DNA from 2 places in the Lysinibacillus sp. NPDC094177 genome. Region 1 is predicted to be linked to the other one. Evidence: a T-box and tRNA genes for the amino acid it is inferred to sense, from the RefSeq annotation. Region 1 holds a T-box; the other holds one or more tRNA genes.
The links. A T-box is a leader RNA that pairs with one kind of tRNA and senses whether it is charged. The one in region 1 lies ahead of argS (arginine--tRNA ligase), so its partner is inferred to be a tRNA-Arg.
Positions count from the first base shown of each region.

Region 2: it has a tRNA-Arg gene. The T-box ahead of argS (arginine--tRNA ligase) is inferred to sense a tRNA for this amino acid. The anticodon was not compared.

Region 1 is NZ_JBNNTW010000005.1:8,567-16,556, forward strand. It holds gene ACQKNC_RS09895 (ABC-F family ATP-binding cassette domain-containing protein) at 1-1,058, opposite strand, end outside; gene ACQKNC_RS09900 (FtsW/RodA/SpoVE family cell cycle protein) at 1,329-2,561, opposite strand; gene ACQKNC_RS09905 (helix-turn-helix transcriptional regulator) at 2,548-2,937, opposite strand; gene ACQKNC_RS09910 (sigma-70 family RNA polymerase sigma factor) at 2,921-3,472, opposite strand; T-box leader at 3,751-3,971, shown strand; gene argS (arginine--tRNA ligase) at 4,279-5,952, shown strand; gene ACQKNC_RS09920 (CynX/NimT family MFS transporter) at 6,115-7,287, shown strand; gene ACQKNC_RS09925 (TcaA NTF2-like domain-containing protein) at 7,538-7,990, shown strand, end outside.
Region 2 is NZ_JBNNTW010000010.1:144,140-152,129, forward strand. It holds gene whiA (DNA-binding protein WhiA) at 1-818, shown strand, start outside; gene ACQKNC_RS16640 (HPr family phosphocarrier protein) at 933-1,190, shown strand; gene ACQKNC_RS16645 (hypothetical protein) at 1,286-2,170, opposite strand; gene clpP (ATP-dependent Clp endopeptidase proteolytic subunit ClpP) at 2,289-2,879, opposite strand; tRNA gene ACQKNC_RS16655 (tRNA-Arg) at 3,431-3,505, shown strand; gene ACQKNC_RS16660 (basic amino acid ABC transporter substrate-binding protein) at 4,010-4,804, shown strand; gene ACQKNC_RS16665 (amino acid ABC transporter permease) at 5,016-5,720, shown strand; gene ACQKNC_RS16670 (amino acid ABC transporter ATP-binding protein) at 5,717-6,439, shown strand; gene ACQKNC_RS16675 (spore coat protein) at 6,495-7,103, opposite strand; gene ACQKNC_RS16680 (LemA family protein) at 7,317-7,898, shown strand; gene ACQKNC_RS16685 (TPM domain-containing protein) at 7,898-7,990, shown strand, end outside.

The sequences.
Region 1 (7,990 bases):
TTACCAAGCAAAATGATTTTATCCTCTTTGTTCATTGAAAAGCGAATATCTTTAAATAGTGTTTCGCCTTCATTGCTTGCTGTAAGGCCTTCCACTGTTAACACATCATTACCGATTTCACGTCCAGTTTGGAAGTTGATGAATGGATATTTTCGGCTAGAAGGTTTAATGTCATCAAGCTCGATTTTATCCAACATTTTCTTACGAGAAGTCGCTTGGCTTGATTTCGAAGCGTTCGCAGAGAAACGAGCAACGAATGCTTGTAGCTCTTTAATCTTTTCTTCTTTCTTCTTGTTTTGATCTGCCATCATTTTTTGTGCTAATTGGCTAGACTCATACCAGAAGTCATAGTTCCCAACATATAATTGGATTTTAGAGAAATCAAGGTCAGCAATATGTGTACAAACTTTGTTTAAGAAGTGACGGTCATGGGATACGACAATAACCGTATTTTCAAAGTTAATTAAGAATTCTTCTAACCATTGGATTGCTTTTAAGTCAAGGTGGTTGGTAGGCTCATCTAGTAATAGAACGTCTGGTTTACCAAATAGAGCTTGTGCTAATAATACTTTGACTTTGTCAGAACCTTCAAGGTCTGCCATTAGCATATAGTGAAGCTCGTCGCCAATCCCTAACCCGTTTAATAATGTCGCTGCTTCTGAATCAGCTTCCCAACCATTTAGGTCAGCGAATTCACCCTCTAATTCAGCAGCACGCATGCCATCCTCATCAGAAAAGTCTTCTTTTGCGTAGATAGCGTCTTTTTCAGATTTTACTTCCCAAAGACGTTTGTTCCCCATAACAACTGTATCTAACACATTGAATTCATCGTATTCAAAGTGGTTTTGTTTAAGGACTGATAAACGTTCATCCTTACCCATTGATACGTGACCTTCCTGTGCTTCAATTTCACCAGAAAGAATTTTTAAAAATGTTGATTTACCAGCACCATTTGCTCCGATTAAACCGTAGCAATTCCCTGGTGTGAATTTTATATTTACGTCTTCAAATAGTTTACGATCGCCATAGCGAAGACCTACATTACTTACTTGAATCATGCAAGTTCCTCCTTTTTTCACAATGGCACTAGTATATCATGAAATATGTACCATAGTCTATAAACATTAATAAATCAACGTTTGGCGTTCTTTAAATTTTTGTATTAACTTGAGTTCCTTGTAGTGTATTACTGAATAAAGATACAGATTCTGTTTTCACTCTTTAAAAACATGTCCATTCACTCGTATCCCATAAATAACATTCATCATCTTTCGATTCAATAAGATGTTATATTTTGTTGCCGAAAGCCATAAAAAGTGATTATGGAATTAAATATATGTTTTCCTGCGATAAATACTAAGCGTCAAGCCGATCGCAACGCTTCCTATTAGCATTGGGAAAAGACCATAGCTAATAAATGGGAGTGGCATTGATATAAGGGGTACAAGTCCAAATAGCATAAATATTTGGTATACAATTTGCGTTGTTAAAAAGGCAAGCCCACCTATAATTAATAATCGACCATATTCGTTATGAATGAGGCGTAGAGTGTGTGCTGTACGGAAAATGATGAAGCCAAGTATACATACAACGATTACTCCTGCAATAATCCCATACGTTTGTAAAATTGTGAGTAATACAAAATCAGTATGTGCTCCACCAGCTAACGGTTGATTGCTAGTGCCAAACCAAGCGAGGTTCTCCATCACTGTTGAAATAAGTACTACGCTAGGATCTAAATTTGGTGTAAACATAGCATGGATTCGTACAAGCTGATACGGTTTCAATGGTCCAAACATAAAGTAGCCGATAAATGCTACAAATAGGAGACTAAATACTATTGTAATTGCTAGCTTTTGCTTGCGAGAAAAACTACTCGCATAAAATAAGGTGGCAACAATTGCTGAATATGTACAGAATAGTGAAATATCCGGTAATAGCAAGTAGCAAAATGCGCCGATAAAATAAAGAATGAGTAACAACCATAATGATTTTTTTTGTTTAGCGAAAAGCCCTGCAAACGCAATTAAAAAGAGGGGTAATGTCATCCAGCCTTTAAGTTCAAGGGGGCCAGCTTTAAAAAAGATCATACCATGGATTGTTTCATTACCATTTAAGATAATAAGAAATAAGAGACATGCCAGTACATACATATGCGTGGAATAGCGCTCTAGCTTGCGAAAATCGAGGCGCATTAAAGAGAATGTCAAAACAATTCCACCGATAAAAATAATGATATTACGCATAATATAATCTCGTAACGAGAACTCAGCTGGTAGGAGCGGTAAAAAGCTACACATTGCTGCCAGCACAAATGGAATAACTAGTAGCCAATCGATTTTCGGCTGATGAATTTGATTGAGCGAGACACCTAACTTTGTTGTATTGCCCATTTCAAGCACAGCCTGTTGTTCCGCATCAGTTTCACTGTGTCCCTTTTCCTGCCAAGCCTGCTTCGATTTGGTTAAATGATACGTCAGCTCTTTTTCAACCGAATCATGTGCCTCCTTGTTGCGAATATGTCCCTTTACGTGTTGAATATAGTCCTTAATCATTCGCATAGCGCGCCTCCTTCAGTAATTGCTGAATAGAAGGGAAGTACGTTTCTTTGTAAAGTTTTGCCAGCAACTTGACACCCTTATTTGAAAGTACATATCGTTTTTCGTTCTCATGCCATTCACTAACAACGAGTTGTTGCTGTTCAAGGCGATGAAGCGAGGCATAAATCATCCCTTCATTGAAATGAACTACGTCTTTGTTTTTTGTATAAAGAAGTTGCGTCAGCTCATAACCCGAGCGCATCGTTTGAAGCATCGGTAACAGCACCTGATCTGAAAGCTCCTCGTGAATACCTTTACGCACAGCTTCACGATGTTTTTCTGTAAATTGCACTTTTTGAAACTGATTTTTCATAGCTTGTTTAAAACGTGTTTCCATCAAATGGATTCCCTCCTAACGCTTTTTGTAACAAAGCTCGTGCCTTTCGAAGTCTTGTTTTCACCGTATTTTTATTCAATGATAAAATGCTGGCAATCTCCTGTACCGAGTAGTCCTCAAAATAATAAAAGTAAATAACTTCACGATACTTTACGGGGAGTGCCATTACTAGGTCAAACAAAGCCTCGTCCTCACTATTCTTCACAACTTGCTCAAGCAAATCATTTCTTTTCAATGCTTCCGCTAACACATTTGTTTCGGTAACATCTACGTTTTTCTTGTACCAGCTTTTTATATAGTCCTTTGAATGATTGATAGCAATACGCCACAACCATGTCTTTAAGCTAGCATGCCCCTGGTAGGTTGATAGAGCCTTATAGCACTTAATAAAAATCTCCTGCGTCAAATCCTCAGCAAGGGCAGCATCATTTACATATGTATAAACAAGCTGAAGAACCGCTTGACCATAATCTGTCATTAGCTCCTCAATCACCTGATCTCGTGATAATCCACTTGTTGTTATTGTTTCCTCCATATCGTCCCTCCTTATTACGTGTTCATTCATTAGACGATTGCCAAATAGTACTGGTTTTACTTTTATTATCTAAAAACAGCAATCGTTTGAAAATAACATGAATACCTATCTAATGAGAAAGTTAACAACTGCATTTAATAATAAACTACTGGTAGTTTGTTAAGCTTAGAAGAAACTAAATAGACATGAACATGTTTTAGTGTTGCCTCTTACTTAAAGATTGCACATTGACTATTGACTTTAATTGGTATCTCGTGTAAAATTTTTCGAAATTACAGTTAAATTCGATGAAAAAGAGAGTAGTTTATCGAGCTACTGGAAAGCGAATTAGGGATGGTGTGAGCCTAATGCAGAAGCCATAAATGAACCGCACTTTGGAGAAGGTTCTCGAATTAATAGTAGAGAATATCGGGGAGTCACCTCGTTAACAATGGAAAGTGGTCATATTTATATGGCAACTAGAGTGGTACCACGGGATAACTATGCTCTCGTCTCTATGTTAGAGACGGGGGCTTTTTTTATCTTCATTCAGTAGAAATCTCTTACCTCTATTGCTACGAGAAGAAAAGGAGATGTGGTCCCTTTTTTGTGAATGTACAAACACATACTGAATGAAGATAAAGCCTCCGGCGGATGTCACGGATTTTGAAAGGAATGAATTGTGCGGGCACAATTCAAAATCCGGACGCATTGTTTATCTGCGCGAAAGCGAAGCGGCAGCGGCAAATGTTTTCTGTAGCGAAAGCAAAGCGTCAGCTACAATTACGCCAAGGCGAAATTGATTTTAAATTGAGAGGAGAACGAACATGCATACACAAATCGCGAAAAGCATTGCTGAGGCATTAAACAACGAACTGTCTGTCAATGAAATTCAAAATTTACTGGAGAAACCGAAAAATTTGGACTTAGGGGATGTGGCATTCCCTTGCTTTACACTAGCCAAAAAACTAAGAAAAGCCCCTCACAGTATCGCATCGGACATAAAAAATAAATTAAACTGTGATTTAATACAAGACGTTCAAGTAGTAGGTGGGTATGTCAATATATTTTATCATCAGCCAACGATTACACATCAAGTGCTTAGTCAAATAGTAAAAGAAAAAAATTTATACGGGACTCAACATGAATCAAAAGGAAATGTTGTTTTGGACTTTTCTTCACCTAATATAGCGAAGCCATTTTCCATGGGCCATTTACGTTCCACAGTAATCGGAAATGCTTTAGCCAACATTGCCGAGAAAAACGGCTATAAAGCAATTCGCATTAATCATTTAGGTGACTGGGGAACACAGTTTGGTAAATTAATCGTGGCCTATCGAAAATGGGGAGATCAACAAACAATTAAAGCCGCTCCAATAGAGGAATTATTAAAAATTTATGTGAAGTTCCATGAAGAAGCGGAGCAGGATGATACACTCAATGAACAGGCACGTTCCGCATTTAAAGCATTAGAAGATGGGGATAAAGAGACGTTAGCTTTATGGCAATGGTTTAGAGATGAATCACTCGAAGAATTCAAGACCATATATCAACTGCTTGGGATTGACTTTGATTCGTTCGCTGGGGAAGCGTTCTACAATGACAAAATGGCTGCTGTTGTTAAAGAGTTGGAAGAAAAAGACCTACTTGTGAAATCAGATGGAGCTTATGTCGTTGAAATAAACAATATGCCTCCATGCTTAATTACTAAAACAGACGGTGCTACGCTCTATGCTACACGTGATTTAGCAGCTGCTTTTTATCGACAACAACAGTATGATCCTAAAAAAATATTTTATGTTGTAGGGAATGAACAATCCCTTCATTTTAACCAACTATTTAAGGTCATTAAGAAGATGGGGTACGATTGGTCAAAAGATTTACAGCATGTGTCTTTCGGGATGATCCTTAAAGATGGTAAAAAAATGTCGACGCGTAAAGGAAAGATCGTTTTATTAGCAGATGTACTAACAGAAGCGATTGCTACTGCAAAGCAAAATATCGAAGAAAAAAATCCGAATCTAATAGCTAAAGAAAGCGTCGCACATCAAGTTGGTGTGGGAGCGGTCATTTTTAATGATTTAAAAAATGATCGTCTTCATGATATTGAATTTTCTATTGAACACATGATGAATTTCGAAGGCGAAACAGGGCCGTATATTCAATATACTTATGCACGTATTTCATCTCTTTTAGAAAAAGCAGATGAACAAAATTACGAAGTATCGTTTGAAACATTAGGTGAGCAAGGCTGGCCAGTCATTTTATTACTGGAACAATTTCCGAAAGTAGTCGCCAACGCTTTTGAACAAGCAGATCCATCACAAATTGCTAAATATGCCCTACAATTAGCGCGTTTATTTAATAAATATTATGCGCAAAATAAAGTATTGATTGATGACAGCCAAAAAACATCAAGATTAGCATTTTGTCAATGTGTATCTATTGTTTTAAAAGAATCGTTAGCATTACTGGGAATTGCTGCACCTAAAAAGATGTAGGTACAATAATCCGCATCTTTTCATCATTAATTGCCATTAAATTGACCATAACTAGAAAAAATGGTAAAAGGAAATAGTAAGAAATTAGAGGTCTGACAATAATGCTGGCTAGATTTTAGTGATTTTCAGACCATGTTATTAGAGAGAAGGTTTTTAGTAAGTATGGAGAAAAAGCAATGGCGTGTTTCCATGGTACTTGTGGTTGTTAGTATTTTCTTCGTTGCGCTCAATATGCGCCCAGCAGTTACAGGAATAGGACCACTATTTAATGTACTTTTGGAATCACTCCAAATATCAAATACAAAAATGAGCTTTTTAACATCTATTCCTGTGTTTTGTATGGGACTCTTTGCACCATTCGCAGTACCATTACAAAGAAAACTCGGAACAAAAACAGCTATTATGCTTTTAATCATTATCTTAGCATTAGCAAATGGACTACGCTTTTTAAAAGAAAGTTACGAACTACTTGTAGTCACAAGTTTTGCAGCAGGATTTGCCATTGCCCTTATCGGACCCATATTGAATGCCTACATAAAGAAAAGATTCCCGAACCGCTTTACTACAGTGGTAGGTATTTATTCATTTGGAATAGGAACAGGGGCAACATTGAGTGCAGCACTAACAATACCATTTTATAATCATTTTCATGAGAGCTGGACGATGGCGCTTGCCAGCTGGGCAATACTTGCTATCATTGCTCTTTGCATATGGTTCCTGGCAATACAAAATCAAGAACTGCCGGAGACAGATGTATTAATGGAAAATGCAGCACGAAATCCGTGGAAAAATGTCCGTGCTTGGACAATTTTAATTTACTTTGGCTTACAAACATCTTTGTTCTTCTCAATGATGTCCTGGCTAGCACCGATGTTACAGGACAAGGGCTTTTCCCTTGTTGCTGCAAGCTCAATGCTAACATTTATGTCTATTGTACAAATGATTGGAAATATTCTGGTCCCCATACTAATGGAAAAATGGTCAAGTCGAATCGGTTGGCTCTTTTCTTTAGGGGTTTTAGGCGTAATTGGCTTTGTTTTGCTATGGGTAGGCTCAGGATCTTTGTTATGGATTGCTGTATTAATAATAGGTATTGTATTAAGCGGCTTATTTCCAATCGGCTTATTGTTACCATTGGATGAGGCAAGAAATGATGAGGAGGCAAATAGCTGGTCATCTATGGTGCTTTCAGGCGGCTTTATGATAAGCGCCATTATTCCAATACTTATCGGCTATTGCTATGATGTGACTGGTAATCATACATTTACTTATACGATTTTTATATCATTAATGCTTGGCATTATAGCTACTACAATCTTTCTTAAGAAAAAATAATTTTGAGACATGCGCGAATTGTACGAGCATGTCTTTTTTTTTTATAACATTTTAACTGCAAATTATAAGTCATTTTTCATAGCAAAGCTAAATAAGAACCGTTTTTTATAGGTATAACGAATTGAATAAAAGATGAGAGCAGTATTTTAATAATACGAAACCATAAATAATATTATTATGTAAACTTGAAACGTATAAAAACCTTGTTTATGATATAAAGGAAAGATTTAAAGAAAGTTTTGGTGAAAATATGCGGAAAAAGATGCTCATTCTTGGAGCAACAGCTTTACTATTAACAGGCTGTGGAAATGATACATTAGCAGAGGTAGATCATACTAAAAAGACCGATGTGAAATCGGAAAAGGCAGTGACGAAGCAGCATGAAAAAATTGTACCTGAAGTAAAAGTAGTTGGGGAGAAAGGGATCGGTGCAGGGATCATTGTTAAAAAAGAGGACGCTAAGCTTTATATTGTGACTAATGGTGCGCTCGTAGCTTCAAAGCCAACTGCTCTCGTACAATTTAATAATCAAAAGCTTAAGGAAGCCAATGTGCACTATATATCTACAGCTTATAATATAGCCATATTAGAAGTATCATATAACGCATCGGTAAAGGTGCCGACCGTCTATAAAGGTGAATTAAATCAGTTAGCTGTTTATGTCGATAGCTTACCGTACGACATAAAAAAATATAGTGACAGA
Region 2 (7,990 bases), on a different contig from region 1:
TAGACGTACAAACTGAAAACGCTGCAATCGCAAGAAGACTTTATACGATTATGAAAAAGCTGTATCCATATAATGTAGAGTTACTTGTTAGAAAAAAGATGCGTTTGAAAAAAAATAACGTATACATTTGCCGTGTAAGAGAAGGTGCGCGTGAGCTACTAATTGATTTAGAAATCATCTCAGACGACTTTCAATTTAATCATACTATTTCTCGGGAGCTCATTAAAAAGAGTGGTCAAAAAAGAGCATATTTACGAGGTGCATTTTTAGCGGGTGGCTCTGTCAACAATCCTGAAACATCTGCCTACCATTTAGAAATTTATTCATTATATAAAGAGCATGGCGAGGCTTTAATGGATTTGATGAATGAATTTGAGCTAAATGCAAAAACAATTGAACGGAAAAAAGGCTTTGTAACCTATTTAAAGGAAGCGGAAAAAATTTCTGATTTTCTTAATATTGTTGGAGCTCATCAAGCAATGATGAAATTTGAAGACGTTCGCATTTTACGGGACATGAGAAATAGCGTTAATCGCATTGTCAACTGTGAGACAGCAAACTTAAATAAAACAATAGGTGCAGCATTACGTCAGGTAGAAAATATCCGATTTATTGAGAACTCAATAGGCTTAGATCAATTGCCAGAAAAACTTCGTGAAATTGCACGATTACGAGTAGAATATCAAGATGTAACCCTAAAAGAGCTTGGTGAAATGGTATCAAGTGGAACGGTTAGTAAATCAGGTGTCAACCATCGATTACGGAAAATCGACGAGATTGCCGATGCATTAAGAAGCGGAGAAAAAATTGGTGGTTGAATATTCATACTTTTCAGGTATGAATATGATACTTAATCTCGTATTGTTCTTTTGTCAGTAAGTAAGGTAAGATAAAAATAATAAGATGAACGGTAGTAAAGGGGAGTTTTAAGAATGACCGAGAGAAGAGTCCATGTAAAATTAAAATTAGGACTACAAGCTAGACAAGCAGCGCTATTTGTACAAGAAGCAAATCGCTTTAGCGCCGATATCTTTCTTGAGAAAGATGAGAAAAAAGTAAATGCTAAATCTATTATGGGTGTTATGAGCTTAGCCATTGCAAAAGGAACAGAGGTTGTACTTAGCGGTGCTGGTAACGATGCTGAGCAAGCGGTTACAGCATTAGCAGCACTAATCGAAAAAGAAGATTAAAAACATATGATGCAGAGACTGTCCAAGCTTACATGTTGGGCAGTTTTTTTTGGTTTTTGCGCAGAACTGAAGGTCAATGTCAATGCCCCGCCGCTTTAATCGTCGAAGTGGCGGATAGAATAGCCGGAGTGACGGAAGGAAGAGTCGAAGTGACGGAAAGAAAGGCCAAAGCGATGGAAAGAAGAGTCGAAGTGACGGAAAGAAAGGCCGAAGCGACGGAAAGAAAAGGACCCGACGGAAAGAAAAGCCGAAGCGACGGAAAGAAGAGCCGAAGCGACGGAAGGAAGAGCCGAAGCGACGGAAGGAAGAGCCGAAGCGACGGATAGAAAGGCCAAAGCGATGGAAAGAAGAGTCGAAGTGACGGAAAGAAAAGGACTCGACGGAAAGAAAAGTCGAAGCGACGGAAAGAAGAGTCGAAGTGACGGAAAGAAAGGCCAAAGCGATGGAAAGAAGAGTCGAAGTGACGGAAAGAAAAGGACCCGACGGAAAGAAAAGCCGAAGCGACGGAAAGAAAAGCCGAAGCGACGGAAAGAAAAGCCGAAGCGACGGAAAGAAGAGTCGAAGTGACGGAAAGAAAGGCCGAAGCGACGGAAAGAAAAGGACCCGACGGAAAGAAAAGCCGAAGCGACGGAAAGAAGAGCCGAAGCGACGGAAAGAAGAGCCGAAGCGACGGAAAGAAGAGCCGAAGCGACGGAAAGAAAGGCCAAAGCGATGGAAAGAAGAGTCGAAGTGACGGAAAGAAAAGGACCCGACGGAAAGAAAAGCCAAAGCGACGGAAAGAAGAGTCGAAGTGACGGAAAGAAAGGCCAAAGCGATGGAAAGAAGAGTCGAAGTGACGGAAAGAAAAGGACCCGACGGAAAGAAAAGCCGAAGCGACGGAAAGAAGAGCCGAAGCGACGGAAAGAAGAGCCGAAGCGACGGAAAGAAGAGCCGAAGCGACGGAAAGAAAAGCCGAAGCGACGGAAGGACAGACGCTTCAAACTTCCTGATCGTGGATAGAACGGTCAAAGTGAAGGATAGCCCCATCAAACCATACATAGATTTGATGTCGAACAAAAAAAGACATCTCAGAAATTAATCTGGGATGCCTTTTATTTTTTATTTACGGTCGTTACGATCCATAATTTGGTCGATTAAGCCGTATTCTTTTGCACGCTCAGCAGTCATGAAATTATCGCGGTCTGTATCTCTTGCAATGACTTCAAGTGGTTGACCAGTGCGCTCTGATAAAATACCATTTAATTTTTCACGTAAGAATAAAATACGTTTTGCAGCGATTTCGATTTCAGTTGCCTGACCTTGTGCACCGCCAAGTGGTTGGTGAATCATTACTTCAGCATTCGGTAATGCGAAACGTTTGCCTGGCTCACCAGCAGCAAGTAGGAAAGCACCCATAGATGCTGCCATACCTATACAAATTGTTTGTACTTGTGGCTTGATAATTTGCATTGTGTCGTAGATTGCCATACCAGCAGTGATAGATCCACCTGGTGAGTTGATGTAAAGAAAGATATCTTTATCTGGATCTTCTGCTTGTAGGAATAGAAGTTGAGCAACAATTGAGTTTGCAACGTTGTCGTCAATCGCACTTCCTAATAGGATAATACGGTCTTTTAGTAGTCGTGAATAGATGTCATACGCACGTTCACCACGACTTGTTTGTTCAATAACTGTAGGAATTAAATTCATGTTAAATCCTCCTTATAAAACTAAATTCGATTACTTTTGCTGAAAACATCCTTTGTATTTCAGCTGTAACCTTATCATACACATTATAGTCAGGGAAGGTCAAATGTTAACCCTGCTAAAGTGAAATTAATTAAATCAATTTCGCCTTGCTGTAATGTAGCTGTCGCTGCACTTCACTTGCACTTTTCCACAGATAAACAATATGTTATGAATTGTGCCCAGGCCGACGCGATGTCAATCATCTTGGTAATGCAACAGGACGTGACATTTTTACCGAAGCAGGTCAGTTAGCCATTTTTCCAGGATTTGAAGGTATTAGGCTAACATCCTTAACTTCATTCAGTAGGTGTTTAGACGGACACTTGCTGAATGGCGAAAAAAAATTAAAATGTTTTACATTCTATAGTTGAATTATGTGCAAGACGTTTGTATAATTGATAAGGTCATAAGTTAAAGTACAGTACACTATTTTGCAGGTATGCTTCACATGAGGGTTATCTACATTATGCTTTACGTAAAGCCTAGGGTGAGTACTTTTTTTTTGTTTAATTGCCCTCGTGGTGTAATGGATAACACGTAAGATTCCGGTTCTTGCACTGGGGGTTCGATTCCCTCCGAGGGCGCCATTTTACTGATATTTGATATACTTTTACAACTCAATTCTCCTAATAAGTAGTTTAGCAGCCTGCTTAGTGGAGAAAGAGAGGGTAAATAATGGGAATACTTCCTAGTTGGCATTATTCCCGTATTTGTTCCTTTCAAACCTTCAAAAAAGCAACAATTCCAAATTATTTTTTAGTGAACATACTGTACGTGAAGACTAGTTTATACTGGTCGAAAAAAAGAATCCTATCTGAGGGGATTCTTTTTTTTTTGCAAAAATATATCTAGTTTTAGCATCAATCATGAATGTATAAATATTCATTTTAGGTGTTATTTTCTTTTTTTCATGCCGTTTAATTCTAGAAAATCCAATTTGAATAAATTTTTATGAGAAAATAATTACTTTTATACGAAAGGTTATTGTCTAAAGAGAATAATGTTACTATAATTGACCTAATAGTATAACATTTCCGAATTGCTTAAAAAATAATTATATTCGGAAAATAATCGAATTAGGGGGAGTAGCTATGAAAAGAAGTTTATCTATGTTACTTGTGGTCGTAGCAGTATTTGTGTTAGTTCTAGCAGGTTGCGGCACAAAAGAAAAGACATCATCCGGTAGCGCGCCATCTGAAGATGGAGATGGTAAGAAAATTTATAAGGTAGGAACAGAAGCGACATTTGCACCATTCGAATCACTTGACGATAAAGGAAATATTGTAGGATTAGATTTCGATATTTTGCAGGCGATTGCTGATGAAATGGGCTTTAAAGTAGAGTGGCAAAATATTGGCTGGGAGCCAGTCTTCCAAACTGTTAAAAATGGTGAAACAGACATAGGAGCAGCAGGGATCTCAATTAATGATAAGCGTAAAGAAACATTTGACTTTACAGATCCATATTATGAATCTCGATTATTAATCGTAGTAAAAGAAGATTCCAAGGTTAAATCATTAGCTGATTTAAAGGATAAAAAGATTTCAGTACAAATTAATGCTACAGGTCATGAAGCTGCGAAAAAGCTACAGGGTGAATCGAGTCCAAATATTATGGCATTTGAAAATCAGCCAGTTGCTATCAAAGAAATGCTGAATGGTAATGTGGATGCTACGATTGGTGATAATGCGGTAGTTTATGAATATATCAAAGCTCATCCAACAGAGAAACTTAAAGTGATCGAAGATGATGCATTTGAAAAAGAATACTATGGATTTATGGTTCAGAAGGGGAATACAGAACTTTTAAATAAGTTAAATGAAGGACTGAAAAAAATTAAAGAGAACGGTAAATTAAAAGAAATTACAGGTGTAGACTTTAAGTAATAACTGTTTGCATGATGGGGTTGTCCTAAAAGAAATATAATATTGATATAAGGTGAAAATCCGCATAGACTCCAACGGGAAAAAAGAGACCCAGCAGAGATGGTTGGTAAAACTGATTTTGCGACAGGAGAACACTGATGCGGATTTTTTACTTATGAAGGACTTTTAGGCAACTCCTTATTTAATTTTTAAGGGGAAGTGGGGTTTTCGGATGGACATCTTTGACTTACGCTGGGACATAGTCTGGAACTACCGTGATATGTTTATACGTGGTATTGGTGTGACGTTAATTTTAACACTCAGTGGTTATTTTGGCGGAATTCTTTTAGGGCTATTTTTAGGACTTGGAAAATTATCGACTAGAAAATGGATTTATTGGCCGTGTAAGCTATATGTAGATTTATTCCGTGGGACACCGATGCTCGTACAAATTTTATTAATTCATTTAGCGGTGATCCCGAGCATTTTTGGACATTCATTAGGTTACTTTGTTTCAGGGATTACGGCACTTATCTTAAACTGTGCTGCTTACAATGCAGAAATTTTCCGCGCGGGTATTCAAAGTATCGCTAAAGGGCAAATGGAGGCAGCTCGTTCCCTTGGCTTAACACATAACCAAGCGATGCGAAAAGTCATTTTACCACAAGCTTTTAGACGTATGATTCCACCGTTAGGTAATGAATTTATTGCTTTATTAAAAGACTCATCTTTAGTAACCGTTATTGCGGCACCAGATATTTTATATGCAAGTAAGATCGTTGCCGGAGCTAGTTATCGTTTCTGGGAACCATATATAGTTGCGGCGGTACTATATTTAATTTTAACGTATGGTGTGACAAAAATTGTAGCGTTGATCGAAAAACGACTTAGTAATAGCTATGTCCCTCGTAAGGCAGAAGGGAGGGAAGCACGATGATTAAAATTGAGAATTTACACAAATATTTTGGCAAGCTTGAAGTATTAAAGGGCATTGATTATGAAATACAGGAAAAGCAAGTTGTCTGTGTTATAGGCCCATCAGGCTCAGGGAAAAGTACATTTTTACGTTGCATCAATATGCTAGAAGAAGTAACAGATGGTGCAATTTATATCGAGAATGTAAAGGTTAACGAGCCAAAAACAAATATAAATGCTATTCGAGCAGAAGTGGGCATGGTGTTTCAACAATTTAATTTATTCCCGCATATGACAGTTATAGATAATGTCACGATGGCTCCGATGCAAATCCGTAAAATGAGTAGGACAGAGGCAGAAGCACTCGGACATGAGTTGTTGAAAAAGGTCGGTCTTGATAGTAAGGCTTATAACTATCCTGAGCAGCTTTCAGGTGGTCAGCAGCAACGTGTTGCCATTGCTCGTGCTTTAGCGATGAAACCAAAAGCTATTTTATTTGATGAGCCTACTTCGGCACTAGACCCTGAAATGGTAAAAGAAGTGTTAGATGTAATGAAAAATTTAGCAGCTGAAGGTATGACCATGATCGTGGTAACACATGAAATGGGATTTGCTCGTGAAGTTGGTGATCGTGTCGTCTTTATGGATGGTGGTTATATTGTCGAAGAGGGAACACCTGAGGATATTTTTGGTAACCCACAGAATGAACGAACGAAAGCATTTTTAGGAAAAGTTTTATAAACCAAGAGCAGCCCCTTGTGATAATGCACCACATATGGGACTGCTCTTGTTTTTATTAATGAAGGGGATTTGTTGTAGTGCCGTATGCATTAAGCATCGTTTGCATATCTTGTTGAGAAAATTGAGGTACTTGATAGTAGCCATGCATATTTTGGTAAATAGATAATTCGTATGCCATTTCAATACAGTTGGGAATACTATCTGCAATAACACGTCGGACAACAGGGTTTGTAGTTTCTGTTGCTGCTGCAGTCATACCTTTTGCCAAACCTTTTTGAGCGCCAAGTAAGAAGCCAGAAATACATTCATCGTTGAGCTCGCTTGCATTTTGCATAGGCTTTTTAGGTTGGCCAGGATTCATTCCATATTTGAAATTATTCCCCGTCTCCATTTGATAGCGACCTGTAGGAACAGACGGATCATGACCTGTATTATAAGATTCCACAATAGTGTTATACATACCTAATGTGAAATTATATTGGCGATCCAAAATGCTAAGCAACTCTGTGTCCTTAACCTGTGGACGTAAAACAATGGATTGATTCATACAAGCAATAATTGCACCGATTGTTTCATGCAAGTCCATTTGCTCATGTCCACCATGATTTGGGCTTTGTTGTTGGTTGAATTGGTTTGATGATTCGTTATGAAACGATTGTGTCAAAAAAAGCGCCTCCTAAATATCATTGTTTGTTACAGTATTAAGTATGGCACGTTAAATAAATTTCATACGGTATTAATACATTTGCATATATGTAGAATAGAGATTTTTATTTGCTGCACATTAATGGTAAAAAAAGAATGGCTTATTACCAAATAACAAATGTCATTCCTAATTTTGGATGATAGCTAAAAGAAAACGAAGGAGGTTTTTAAATTGAAAAAAATATTTGGACCTATAGGAATTATCGTTATTATTTTAGTTGTATTGGCCTTACTTTTTATTCCAAAATACAATAGCCTTGTAACGGCTGAGGAAAGCGTAGTTTCGAAATGGGCTCAGGTTGAAAATCAGCTACAGCGTCGCTACGATTTGATTCCGAACTTAGTAGAATCTGTTAAAGGATATGCCAACCATGAAAAAGAAGTGATTGCTAGCATCACAGAGGCGCGTGCACAAATGGGAAGTGCACATAGTCCAAAGGAACAGGCGGTGGCTAATGATGCATTGAACGGAGCACTTAGTCGATTGCTAGTAGTCGTAGAAAATTATCCGAATTTAAAGGCAGATGCAAATTTCCGTCAACTAATGGATGAATTAGCTGGGACAGAAAATCGCTTAGCTGTTGCTCGAGAAGACTACAATAATGAAGTGCAGGCTTTTAATAAAACGGTCAAACGTTTCCCGGGCAATTTAATTGCGGGGATGTTTGGTTTTGAGCAGAAAGAGTACTTTAAAGCAGCTGCGGGTGCTGAAAAGGCACCATCTATAGATTTTAGCAGTTTAGGTAAACAATAATGAAACGGTTTATTATCCAACTTGCTATTGTTAGTATCATGTTTGCTTTCTCTATGAAAATGGCAGATGCCGCAATGCAGACACCGATGAAA